Regions from separate parts of the Paenibacillus sp. UMB4589-SE434 genome, predicted to be linked through region 2. Evidence: riboswitches for the same ligand, from Rfam matches in the RefSeq annotation. Region 2 holds a riboswitch; each other region holds the start of a gene.
What was found. A riboswitch is a leader RNA that binds a small molecule or an ion and turns the genes downstream of it on or off. The one in region 2 is predicted to bind cyclic di-AMP.
Positions count from the first base shown of each region.

Region 1: another riboswitch for cyclic di-AMP. It lies ahead of QP775_RS24195 (TrkH family potassium uptake protein); the one in region 2 lies ahead of QP775_RS09490 (hypothetical protein).
Region 3: another riboswitch for cyclic di-AMP. It lies ahead of QP775_RS24570 (C40 family peptidase); the one in region 2 lies ahead of QP775_RS09490 (hypothetical protein).
Region 4: another riboswitch for cyclic di-AMP. It lies ahead of QP775_RS22575 (hypothetical protein); the one in region 2 lies ahead of QP775_RS09490 (hypothetical protein).

Region 1 covers NZ_JASOYK010000011.1:41,194-44,312, forward strand. The annotation lists gene QP775_RS24190 (CPBP family intramembrane glutamic endopeptidase) at 1-724, opposite strand, end outside; cyclic di-AMP (ydaO/yuaA leader) riboswitch at 952-1,101, shown strand; gene QP775_RS24195 (TrkH family potassium uptake protein) at 1,170-2,528, shown strand; gene QP775_RS24200 (potassium channel family protein) at 2,612-3,119, shown strand, end outside.
Region 2 covers NZ_JASOYK010000001.1:2,258,927-2,262,045, reverse strand. The annotation lists gene QP775_RS09505 (GNAT family N-acetyltransferase) at 1-67, shown strand, start outside; gene QP775_RS09500 (MarR family winged helix-turn-helix transcriptional regulator) at 153-575, shown strand; gene QP775_RS09495 (DUF1796 family putative cysteine peptidase) at 660-1,304, shown strand; gene QP775_RS09490 (hypothetical protein) at 1,413-1,829, opposite strand; cyclic di-AMP (ydaO/yuaA leader) riboswitch at 1,893-2,048, opposite strand; gene QP775_RS09485 (NAD-dependent epimerase/dehydratase family protein) at 2,380-3,048, opposite strand; gene QP775_RS09480 (hypothetical protein) at 3,093-3,119, shown strand, end outside.
Region 3 covers NZ_JASOYK010000012.1:33,656-36,774, forward strand. The annotation lists gene QP775_RS24560 (M1 family metallopeptidase) at 1-235, shown strand, start outside; gene QP775_RS24565 (carbamoyl transferase) at 241-1,056, shown strand; cyclic di-AMP (ydaO/yuaA leader) riboswitch at 1,266-1,409, shown strand; gene QP775_RS24570 (C40 family peptidase) at 1,414-1,887, shown strand; gene QP775_RS24575 (hypothetical protein) at 2,596-3,119, opposite strand, start outside.
Region 4 covers NZ_JASOYK010000009.1:31,948-35,066, forward strand. The annotation lists gene QP775_RS22570 (CgeB family protein) at 1-1,044, shown strand, start outside; cyclic di-AMP (ydaO/yuaA leader) riboswitch at 1,495-1,728, shown strand; gene QP775_RS22575 (hypothetical protein) at 1,803-2,234, shown strand; cyclic di-AMP (ydaO/yuaA leader) riboswitch at 2,310-2,480, shown strand; gene kdpF (K(+)-transporting ATPase subunit F) at 2,815-2,895, shown strand; gene kdpA (potassium-transporting ATPase subunit KdpA) at 2,939-3,119, shown strand, end outside.

The DNA.
Region 1 (3,119 bases), on a different contig from region 2:
TTTGCCACCACACAACAACTTCCAGTTTGGCATCGCCGACCTGCCCATTCTTGACAGTATAGCGAATTTCATTCGATAATTGCTCGGATTTGCGGGCAAGCTGTGCAGGTGTGTAGCCAAGCTGTAGTACAGCTTCATCTGAATGGGCTAACATGTAAGCCCGATCTGGATTAGGTTGTTCCACTTCGGATGTAGTGGAGCTATTGTCGGCATCAATGGTATCGGACAACACTTGTTGATAGCCGACGATCTGTCCAGTGCGCATATGGATGTCGATTGTCACGAGCTCACGCTTGTGTTGTAGGGGGGCTTCTTTGTCGAAAAAGACCCGATAAATATCATATGGCGCTGCCTTTTCCCAACGATTATACGCAGTATGCAGCTCATATTTACTTAAGTAGCCAGACAGGAGATCATTGGTATAATATATGGCACCTTTTTTGAATTGAGCGGATGATGGAATGGATGAGCCTTTGCTCGTGTTAGAGAAACTGGGCGTTGCTGAAAATATAGCCGAGGTGTAAGCGACTTCCGCGCGGCGGATAGCTTCATCTTTGGTTAACATAGGAGTAAGCTGCTCTGTATTTGAACTGGACAAAAATGGAATGATAACTTGAATGACTAAGAATAATAAGAATCCCGCAACTGCTGCGCCAATGAGCGCCCTGGATGCACCCTGCCCATATCTTTGGTTGCCAGCAGTAGAATTGTATGTAAATTTCAAGGGAATCCCCCTTCAATCTTAAATTTGAAATACGATAAAGACAGTTGTTCCTTCCCACATTATCGAAATGAACAAGCAACGTCAAGAAAAAGGGCCTTGCGCCGATGTATTACGAGAAAAGAAGTGAATGTAAGCGTTATATAATGATGTTTTCGGGCGTTTTCTCGTGTATTTGCTCCTTTCAAGACTTTGTGAAGAACATAGGAAACGTATATAATCTCGTTATGAATTGAATACAGCCGAGTTTCGTCATGCGACGAAAGCGGGGGAACCGAATTTTGGGGTGAATTTTGAGTGTGCTGCAAGCCACTTGAATAGGGCGACCTTGACGTGCCCGAATCCGTCAGCTAACCTCGTAGGCGTAAACGTCAGGATACCAGCGATAAGCATTGGGGTCTCCAGTGCTTTTTTTCGTGCCATTTTACGTATGAGGTGAAAAGCATCCTTGAAGACTGTTAAGCGTAACAACCTGCGGAGGCTAACCCCTTCACGCACCTTGGTCATTGGATTTGCCTTCATTGTTTTGATTGGCGCACTGTTGCTCATGCTGCCAATATCCAATGCCGACGGCACACCGTTGCCGTTTATCGACGCCTTATTTACAGCTACCTCTGCCACTTGCGTAACAGGTCTTGTGGTTGTTGACACAGGCACACACTTTACGATGTTTGGTCAAATCGTCATTATTAGTTTAATCCAGGTTGGCGGTCTAGGGTTTATGACGATGGCGACGCTGTTTGCTATGGCATTTAAGAAGAGAATTTCATTAAAAGAACGGCTGATCCTCCAGGAATCGCTGAATCAAGGCTCGATGGAAGGTATTGTACGACTAATCCGCAAAGTACTGCTTTATGCTTTTGTCATTGAGGGTTCTGCCGCTGTGCTGTTTACGTTAAGATGGTCGTTCGATCTGCCATTCGGGCAGGCATTGTATTTCGGTATTTTTCATGCCATCTCGTTCTTTAACAACGCAGGTTTTGACTTGTTCGGCCAAGTTAGCGGTCCTTTCTCCAGCTTAACAAGTTACGTAGGGGACCCGATTATTAACTTTGTATCCATGTTTTTGATCGTATCGGGTGGTATTGGTTTTATAGTCATGTCTGATGTGATGGATTTCCGTCGTACACGTCGATTGTCTCTGCATACCAAAGTTGTATTATCCATGACCAGCTTTTTAATTGTGTTTGGAGCTGTTGTCCTATTTATATTTGAGTTTACGAATCCTCATACGTACGGTCAACTGAATGGTTGGCAGAAAATATGGGCATCGTTCTTCCAGTCGGTCAGTCCGCGTACTGCGGGGGCGAATACGGTTGATATTGGTGCTATGAGACAGGCATCTCAGTTCTTTATGGTCATTCTGATGTTTATCGGTGCATCTCCAGGATCAACAGGGGGCGGTATCAAGACGACTACGTTCACGATCTTGATTGGTGCCGTCTTTGCGATGATGCGCGGCAAGGAAGACATCGTTATGTTCCGCTGCCGTCTGGCTAAAGACCGTATTTTCAAAGCAGTTACATTAACCTTGCTGGCACTGGGGCTGGTTCTCTTCGTGTCTATGATATTGTCTACGACAGAAGATCGGCAATTTCTTGCCATCTTGTTCGAGACAACATCGGCATTTGGTACGGTCGGACTCACGATGGGAATCACAACTAGTCTGTCGGATGTAGGGAAATTGTTAATTGCCCTTACGATGTTTGCAGGACGACTCGGACCAATTACGCTTGCGTATGCGCTTGGACCGAAGGCAGAACGTGAATTGTATCGCCACCCGGAAGGTAAAATAACGATAGGTTAAGAGTACGGCGTAAGCATGAGGATTATGTTTAGTTGGAATATATAGATATATAGTAAGCAAGGATGAAGGGGATAACATCTATTATGGACGCTCAGCAGTTTGCGGTAATTGGAATGGGACGCTTCGGTTCCAGTCTGGCAAAAGAATTAATGAAGTTAGGGCATCAGGTTCTTGGTATTGACAAGGATGAAGAAATCATTGACGAACTGAGTTCCGAGATGACCCATGCGGTTGTAGCGGATGCTGCTGATGAAGAAGTGCTGCGTTCCTTGGGCATTCGTAATTTTGATTGCGTCATTGTTGCGATCGGTGATGACATTCAGACTAGTATTTTGATCAGTATCCAGGTGAAGGAGCTTGGGGTCAAGAAAGTGGTGGCCAAAGCGTTAAGCGAGCTGCATGGACGTGTTCTGGAAAGATTGGGCGTAGATCGCGTGATTTACCCAGAGCGGGATATGGGAATAAGGGTGGCGCATCACCTTGTGTCGCCTAATTTGCTCGATTATATTGAATTGTCTAAGGATTATACGATTGCAGAGCTGAGTGTACCAAAGTGCCTGCACGGGCTTAAGCTCAAGGAGCTGGATCCAC
Region 2 (3,119 bases):
AAGGGTACGAGATTACGCACATTACAAATTGAGCATAGATAGTGAGATCATGCCCATCAGCAGGTAAAAGGGATGAACCAAGCGGAAGAGGCACCCCCCATTTTCTAAGCAGAGAACATCATATTATTTATTTGGCTGGAAAGGTGGTTACTATGACTGAACATCTTGCTATTGGACGGCTGATATTACAACTGCGACGATTGGAGCGATATCCGAAGTCTTTCGGAGATCTAAACGATTTATCCCTCAGCGAAGTTCATACTATTGAAGCAATTGGGGAACATGAAGGTGTGGCAATGGGTGAGTTATCTGACCGGCTGTGCGTTACGAAGGGAGCCGTCTCGCAAATGATGGTTCGTTTGGAACGAAAGGAGCTTGTCGTCCGTAATACACATCCGTCAGACGCTCGAATTGTTCTTGTGTCTTTAACAGACAAGGGGCGAATCGCCTATGAAACGCAGGCCAAGATACATGAAGCTATTTATATGGAGTTAAAAGGAGAGTTTACCAGCAGTGAGCTTCGTTCTTTCGAGCGGTGTATGGAACGATTAACACAGACGCTTCGAGACCGTTAATAAAGCAAATGAGACGGAAGTCCGTACCTTTTAGCCAAGCCGTCATACAGTATAGTATACGGATTGAGACAAGAGGTGACGACGATGAAGAGGGAACAATTAGCACGATCTTATCATGCAATATATAGTATGGGGAGAAAATGTTTAGTAGCTATTCAGTTGCATCGACTCGGATTAAGAAAGTTCGGAGGCATGCTAGATTGGAATCGCTCCGTACACCTATCGAACGTTAACTTGTTGCTGCGCAATCGATTCGCAGGATATATGGAACTAGACAACCTTGAATTTACAGGTTATGACCAAGGTGATCGATGTCTTATGTTACGGGATCGTGTATACGATATTTATTCTGTTCATGATTACCCGAAAGACTTCAATTCACCTGAGCATCTGGTATCCTATCCCGAGGTTAAAGCGATGTACGATCGCCGAATACAGCGCTTTTTGGAGAAAACAGCGGTATTACCATGGTTGTTATTTATTCGTATTGATGGGACGTATGAGGAAGTTGTCGAGCTTGAAAGGCAGCTGCGTAGTTATGTCAGACATCAATTTCATATTTTGCTTGTTTTACATGGGGATCATCTTGGAATCGTAGAGATAGATTGGAACTTGGAACATGTGTGTGTTGTTTCTATAGACACAGAGCAGCTGAATGATGAGGTGTGGGACGAACTGCTGGCGAGTGTAGCGTATGAGGAATATGCAGGGCAGCCGGATAAGCCATAGGAAGACGCTGTCATTTAAAATAACAGTTGCAGGACTGCGGCTATGGGCTTCAGTCCTGCTGATGCGTGAATCTGCTAGTAGACATTTTAAAGATTCATTTTTGCTGCTTTAGATGGTTCCGTAATAGGCTTGGCAGTGGGTGATAAGCATGCTTTGCTGCGGACAATAACGATAGGATGAATGCTGCAACAGATTCGCTAGTGCTAGCTCGGTTAACTGTACCTTCTCCTCACACCATGAAGTTCTCATTTGCTCCAACAGCAGCAAAGCACCTATTGCTGATTTGCCCTTTAACCGTTCTAATTGTCGCGCCCAGCGCTGAAGATCAAAATGAGAATCATCAGGCATCAGGGTAACTTTTCCCCAGCCTTGAGCTTCCCCACTTACTACTTTTAAAATAATCATGATCGGCAATGCGGTCCTGCATTGTGTATCAGTTTCAATTGCGGACAAGCGTGACATACTAGCTAATTGATACAATTCAATGCGGTTAATGGTGTGTGCTGATGTATGGATTTCGTCCATCTTCATCCCTCCAGACTTTGTCATGATGCAAATAGGTGGTCTGTAACAAGAGCAGCTATCTGCAAGTCTCTCCTGTAACGCTTACGAGGTTAGCTGACGGATTCGGGCGATGGAGTCGCCCTACCAGTAGAGACTACCGGATTCACCCCAATGTAGGATCGTGGACCCTGAATGGTTCCCCCGCTGCTCTGTAACTAGAGCACTCAGCGATTGAAAGAATGAAGCGATGCTTCATGTTGTCTATCATAGCGCGTGGCAGCAGGGGTGTATAACGATAAAAGACCGATAAGGACGAATTAAAGGTGATTTTGAACGATAGGGGATGGATTATAGCAACGATTGAATATATTTATCCGAATTACGCCGTGCTTGCTGCAGCTATCGATAGGTTGCATATTTCGTGTTCAGCGACGGAAGGCTGCTCGAAGGCATACGAGAAATAAAAAGATGGACGAAGGCATACTGCCGGGAAATTGGATGAGATGTACGCGCGTCAAAAAGCACTTCCGCTGCGCCTGTTCACAGCAGCATACTGAAGTGCTTATCATCCTTATTTATTTATTTGAGCAGCCATGCTGCACAGTTGGTCAGAAGGATATATGTGCGTGCCGCCAAGACCTGAGCTTGCTGCATACAGCATTGCTTCTGCTATGATAGAAGCTTGAATCGGGCGATATTTTAATAGTGGGCCGCGCAGGATAGGCGATAAGAGGGGACTGATGGCAGCTGCAGCTCGCTCTCCGAGTCGGAACTCCTGACGCGCACCTATAATTAGCGAGGGCCGTACAATATGAAGCGCACGTAAGGGAAGTGCTTGCAGTCCAGTTTCCAAATCCCCTTTGACACGACTGTAGAAAAATGCTGACTTCGAGCTGGACCCCATCGCTGTAATGATTGTAAAAGAACGAACCTGTGCCGCAGCTGAAAGCTTCCCAGCTTGCAAGGGATAAATGTAATCTACCTTACGAAATGCTTCCTTTGACTTGGCTTGCTTGATTGTAGTTCCTAAACAGCAGAACACGTCTTCTGCTTGAAATAATGCAGCATACTGGTCCATACGGTCGAAATCTATCGTGTGTACTTCAACATTAGGAAAGGGAACGATGACAGGTCGGCGACTTAACACAATGACACGTTTATAATACGCATGAATTCGTGCCATAAGCTCGCTGCCTACTAACCCTGTCGCACCTAACACTAAGGCGGTATCTTTGGTCATCAGCTAGCCCCTTTCAAGATGAATATTCGTTCGTCCATTATAACATGATGATCATTTGGAATGAGAACAAG
Region 3 (3,119 bases), on a different contig from region 2:
AGACGGAAGTACAACTCGTAAAGTATGGTCTGTGGAAGGCGACCGCATCCAATATAAGCTCAGTCATTCCTCCCCGCTCGCATGGGTAATGATCGATCCTCTCTATACGATCATGGTAGAGAATCGTCACATTAACAACTATATGCGTGCTCAAATTGAAGAACCGGTGCGCACGCGCGTTAATTGGGTAGCCGTCAAATGGCTGGAAGTGATAACAAACGTATTGGGGTGGTGATGGACATGAAGCTGCATATGCGCGCAGGGTGGGACTGGCTGAAAGACCATTTATACATCTGGATCATCCTATTTCTATATCAGTTATTGTGGGGATTTCTATTATTTCGCTTTATGGATTCCGTCATCATGCCAATACTTCGCCGGTATCCGAGCCCAGCTCCTACGGAGATGAGTTCACAACTCTTCTTATTGGAATCCCAGTTCCAATTAACTAAAACGTCTACCTATACACCGTACCTCTGGATCATAGTCGCTTTTATTGCGGTACGGATGCTGCTCACACCGATCATTCATGCTGGCATCTGCTATTCAATGGCTAATCACCGAACGGAATCGGGATTGACCTTTTTCAGGGGAATCGCAGCAGTGTGGAAACCTTTTGCTTTATTGTATCTTCTGGAAACGGCCTTGATGCTTGCTCCCGCCTATTGGGCCGTCCCTTATCTGGCCGAAGTACTTGCTTCTAATCCAAGCTGGCAGATGCTATTAACTGGTGCTCTTCCTGTTAGTCTCGCTTGGCTGGTTGGAGGTTGGCTGCTTCATCATTTGTTTTTATTTCTGCAATTCGGCGCTGGGTCAGACATGTCGCTGTTGCATGCACTAAAAAACGGCATCGTTCACGTTCTGCCTGTCATTGGATTGTCGCTCCTATTTGTGCTTATCTCACTAGTATGCAGTACATTAGTGACAACCGCTGCCATGTTATGGACCGGCATGACCGCACTCATTTTACAGCAGGCATATCCTGCATTACGCGCATTTTTGAAATTATGGAGTCTTTCTAGCCGTTATCACGCATGGAATCATCGGAAACCGTAAATTTCGGCCTTTCTAAATATTTTTTCGCCAAAAAAACGCTTACTTAAGCCTTTTCTCGAGGTTTAAGCGCGTTTTTTTGGCGTTTCCGGACAAAAAGTGTTTGTCAAAGTAAAAAAGGTCTGCTAAAATAAGGCTTAGATTGTTACAACTTTGTCATGAAAGACACTTAGTTCTTGCAATTTTGTAATCAGAAGTAACGGAATCTGATGTGATCCAATAGGCCAAATTCCCGTACACATCCGGGAAGCGGGGGAACCATTAATACTGGGTGAATTGATCTTGCTTATGCAGAGATCATAGGGAACCTTCAACCGAACCCTCCAGCTAACCTCGCAGGCACGGAAGGAGCTTTTCCAATTGAAGAAGAAGTTGGTCACTGCGGTGGTCGGTCTGAGCTTACTGTTCTCGATCGGAACAGGTAGCGCATTCGCCGCAACGAAGATGGACAACACTATCCAAGATTTGATGGGTATCGACTACAAGTATGGTGGAACTACAACGAAGGGGTTTGACTGCTCTGGATTTGTAAAGTATGTTTTTGACAAATTCGATGTTGAATTGCCTCGTTCGTCTTCTTCCCAGTATGAAGTTGGCGACAAAGTAAAAAAAGACGAACTACGCCCTGGAGACTTGGTATTCTTCAATACTAGTGGCAGCGGAATCTCCCACGTCGGCATTTATGTAGGCAACGGTCAATTCGCCCACGCTTCGACAAGCAAAGGAACACGTGTCGACGATCTGAGCATGGATTATTATGAGAAGCGTTATGTTGGTGCTAAGCGCATTCTCAGCTCGAAGCAATATGATAGCTTTGCTTCTTACGAGAAATAATAGAATATTATACCGAAAGCCCGATGGATTGCCTCATGCAGCCTGTCGGGCTTTTATATTGCACTGTTCTATACACTGTATGCACGCCAAACTGAAACGTGCCAACTAAGAAGCCATGGTCCTGCACAAATTAATACAGGAAAAAGACGACAATTATAAACATAAATCTGTATAAAATGGGTTTACACTTGCCATGTTTCCCTGTTCTTCTGACTGCTATATGGGCATCTAGCTGAAGAGAAGCATGCTAACCATCATTCTCCCTGTCCATTCCCAGGTCCAGCACCCTTATATGATAATTAACACGTGAACCTGAAGATGAATCACGCTTCTTCTCTTGTTGTCCTAATCAGGAACTAGCTCCATCACCGTGATATCGATATACCTGCAATAATTAATTCTCTAACTTCCTAGTCACCACGCCACGCACATTACATATAACGATGGTGCCAACTAGTTTCTACTAGCCTTGAAAAGGGTGATATATCATTTCACTGTAGAGTCACCTTTCGTAAACCCTACTTACTACTTATCCTCAGATTTTGACAATGTAGGATATAACATTACATCCCCGCACTGCGTTTAACCCAAAGAGGCATGCTGGGCGTTCTTCCAACATGCCTCTACATCTTATTCACGACTACCAGCCTAAGTCCTCAAAATCCACGACAACTTAATGTCTCATGTACCACGTAGCTTGTGACTCCATTACTGCTGCTGTTCCCTTAACTTGCTCCCTGTATGTTCAGTATTCAAATGCTCCGAATTCACAACCTTTTTCTTCACTTGTTCCCTCATGTGTTGTTGAGGCCGTGCATGCTTATCGACATGTTTCTCGTGGAACATTTTGCCGTTACGTCCAACTATTTGTCGCAATTCATGACGTATTTGCTCAAATGTCTTGTTTTCGACAACAATACCATATTTCTGTGCAATCGATATAAGCTTCTTCTGCCGAAGCTCTTTTATCTGACTTTGGAGCTGTTCCTGCTCCTTGTTCAGCTGTTTCTTCTCTGTGTGATCTTTCTTATTTAATTGTGCCGACAAATTGCTTGCTTTCGAAGTCGCGGAGCTTGGCAGCAACGCTAGTACTCCGCCCTGTGATTCACTCTTGCGGGAAGAATCCGTGTCATCTCCTGATGCAAATACAACCCGCGCTTCAGGCGACTTCGCAAATGCAGCAGCGGCATGTTCGCTTTGCGCCGCTGCCGGAGAAGCAAGCAGCAGCATCA
Region 4 (3,119 bases), on a different contig from region 2:
GGATACCAGGATGGATACCTTCGTGGCCGTGCGGATATGCTGGTGAAGACCATACGCCCGCAAATTCCTCATCGACCTATACATGTCATGTACGTTACCTCAGGCAAGGGCTTCCCATACTCTCCAATTGATGATGCGTTAGTCAGCACGCTTCAGGAGATGGTGGGGAAGGTGACGGTCATCGGGCCGAGAGATGCCGTTGCAGCTTCGGCGGCCTCCTTAAGGCCGGATATTATCATCGCCTTGGATGGCATGGAGCTTCCAATCGGCCAGCTTGATGAACTGCGGGCAGCAGGCATTCGCACAGCCGTATGGCTGACGGACGATCCGTATTATACGGATATGATGTCTGCTATCGTGCCGCATTACAGCGATGTGTTTACGTTAGAAATCAACAGTGTCAGCTATTATCAATCTATTGGCTGTCCCAGTGTTCATTACTTGCCGTTTGCGGTGTATCCAGGCCATTTTTTGCCGAAGACAACACCTACACCGGGGCGCCGCGATGTTTGTTTTATAGGTTCAGCCTACTGGAACAGAGTACGTTTTTTCGAATCGATTATAGATCGAATGATGCAGTATAACGCATACTTTTCAGGCTTGTGGTGGGATCGACTGCCACAGTTTAGCTCCTATACGGGCAAGATTGATCTTGGTCGTTGGATGACTCCGCAAGAAACAGCTGATATGTACAACATGACCAAAATTGTCATCAATATGCACAGATCTCACGATGACGAGACGGTGAACAGCAATTCCAGTCAGATTATTGCCTCCTCTCCGAACCCAAGGACGTTTGAAATTGCTTGCTGCGGCACACTGCAATTGACAGACATTCGCAGTGATCTAGCTAGCTTTTATACCCCTGGTATCGAGATTGTGACCTACCAATCGCCTGATGAGCTGCTTGCAAAGATGGAGCATTATTTGCACCATGAAGGAGAACGGCGTGAGATTGCGCTGCGCGGGCTTGAAAGAACGCTGCGTGAGCATACGTATGCCAATCGGATGAATCAGCTTTTGGGTACTCTTTTTGGCTACTGATGTTCCCGCGGATCCCAAAAAATGACATGAGACAGCCGCTTGAACGTACTCGATTCAGGCGGCTTTAGTGTATGCGCTGATATAGCCATACGAAAAGGCAGTGTAGTCTAAATCCCGCCTATGCATGCCTTATGCAAACGCATCAAAGCGAGCTATGAGCTGTAAATGGAAGCTTGAACAGGACACGAGTAATAGATTAATCATGACAGAAATTTTGCCAAGAAAGCGATTAAATCCATATTGTTATCGAAATTACTTTAAAATGCTACTGTTATCCAATCGAATGAAGATAATTAAAGATATGACGAGTAAATGATAGGATTTTCGATGATTGATTATGATTATATCCAGCATTTGGTCATGCTTGGAACAATATGAACGTTCGAATTGATTTACATACATACATGAAAAGGCGTAAGATTCAGTTCATCGACGACAACAATATCCGTTGCGTCTTCATCGCTGAGTTCCGCCGGAAGGCGGGAGCGGGGGAACCACAATGAGAAGGCAAATCCGTCATAACAACCGATTGCGGCTGAATTAGATTGATTTGCGTTCAGGGGGTGAATCCGGTAAAGGTTATATCCATGCTAAATGTTAGGGGATGTCACTTTGCAACCGGTAGGGCGACTCTTCGATTCCGAACCCGACAGCTAACCTCGTAAGCGTCCGAGGAGAGGCGCGCTAGACCGATTTGCGCATACTGACCAACCTCTACCCGAATGATGAAAGTAACGGACTTCAGGAGGTATGGTGAAATGCAAGACACGGACCGAATCGTTACCGTATTCGCTCCGAACACGATGGGGGCTGACTTTGTCCGCCAACTGCGCGGCGCAGGCTTGCCAGTGGCAGCCATCAGTAACAATGTGAGATGTTCGGCAAGAATGGAGAAACTTGGTGTCAAGCACATTTGGCACGTAAACACATCTCGGACCAAACCAGCCGAGATTCCGTTATTACCAGTTGGACGTATATACGTATTCGAGCAAAGCTTTGCGCTGACTTGTCGTCTGCTGCAGCAATGCCGAGCATGGACGTACGACCCGATTACGGTCATAACTAAGCAGCATTATCCACGTTCCATTTACCGCCTGCTAGGCGCGGATATGGTTGTGTACACGCAGTCGGATCAAGTATCCTTTCTGCTGACCGAATTGATTTACAGCGAGCAGCGTTCAACCGTATAGCTGCACCAGTAACTTATTTACAGCAGGTTCTGGTGCGATCAGTTCGAACGGCTCGACTAATTGATAAGCTTTGGGCAATGCTCATCGCTGAATCCCTGAGAAGGGAACGGGGGACCCAATGTTAGAGCACAGTGCTTCGAAAGTGGAGAAGCTGCTGTGCGAGGGGTGAATCTTGGCCTTTGGCCAGTAGGGCGACTCATGCGCCCGAATCCGTCAGCTAACCTCGTAAGCGTCCATAGAGGCAGCCTTATTTCGTTGTGGCGATTCGCAGCTTGCGTTTTATTTAGCTGCGTGTTTAGAAGCCGCACGGAAAGGGATCCTCTTTCCGTGCGGCTTTTTGTGTTGTCTTTTAACATGCTGCAAGGTAAAGCACCGTCTCTGAAGGGTGAGCACATCTTAGCACCAAGGCTCAAAGGAGGAGTTGGCATATGTTCGATGTCATTATGCTTGTATTAATTGTATTGTTAGGCGTCGTAACGTATGGGGTGCTGTCCTGGTGCTCCACAGAAGTTGATCATTAGTCATGGCTAATGCCATGAACATCGCACGGGCTGACTCGTGCATATAGAGGTGAACAAAGATGATTATCGTGCTTGGCGTACTGGTAGGGGCACTGTTTCTCTATCTGGGATACGCACTTGTAAAGCCAGAGAAATTCTAGGGATACGACTTCCTTGTAAATAGTTGAAAGGTGGAACACAAAAATGACAGGTTTAGGTTGGTTGTCTATTGGCATTACATTACTTATTGTATTGGTGTTGGCACGTCCGGTCGGCATCTATTTATCTCGTGTATTTGATAGCGGTGGAAAGCCGCTGCCGATGGATCGAGTGCTTGGTCCAATTGACAAAGGTTTATTCAAATTGTTTGGCATCCGAGAGACCA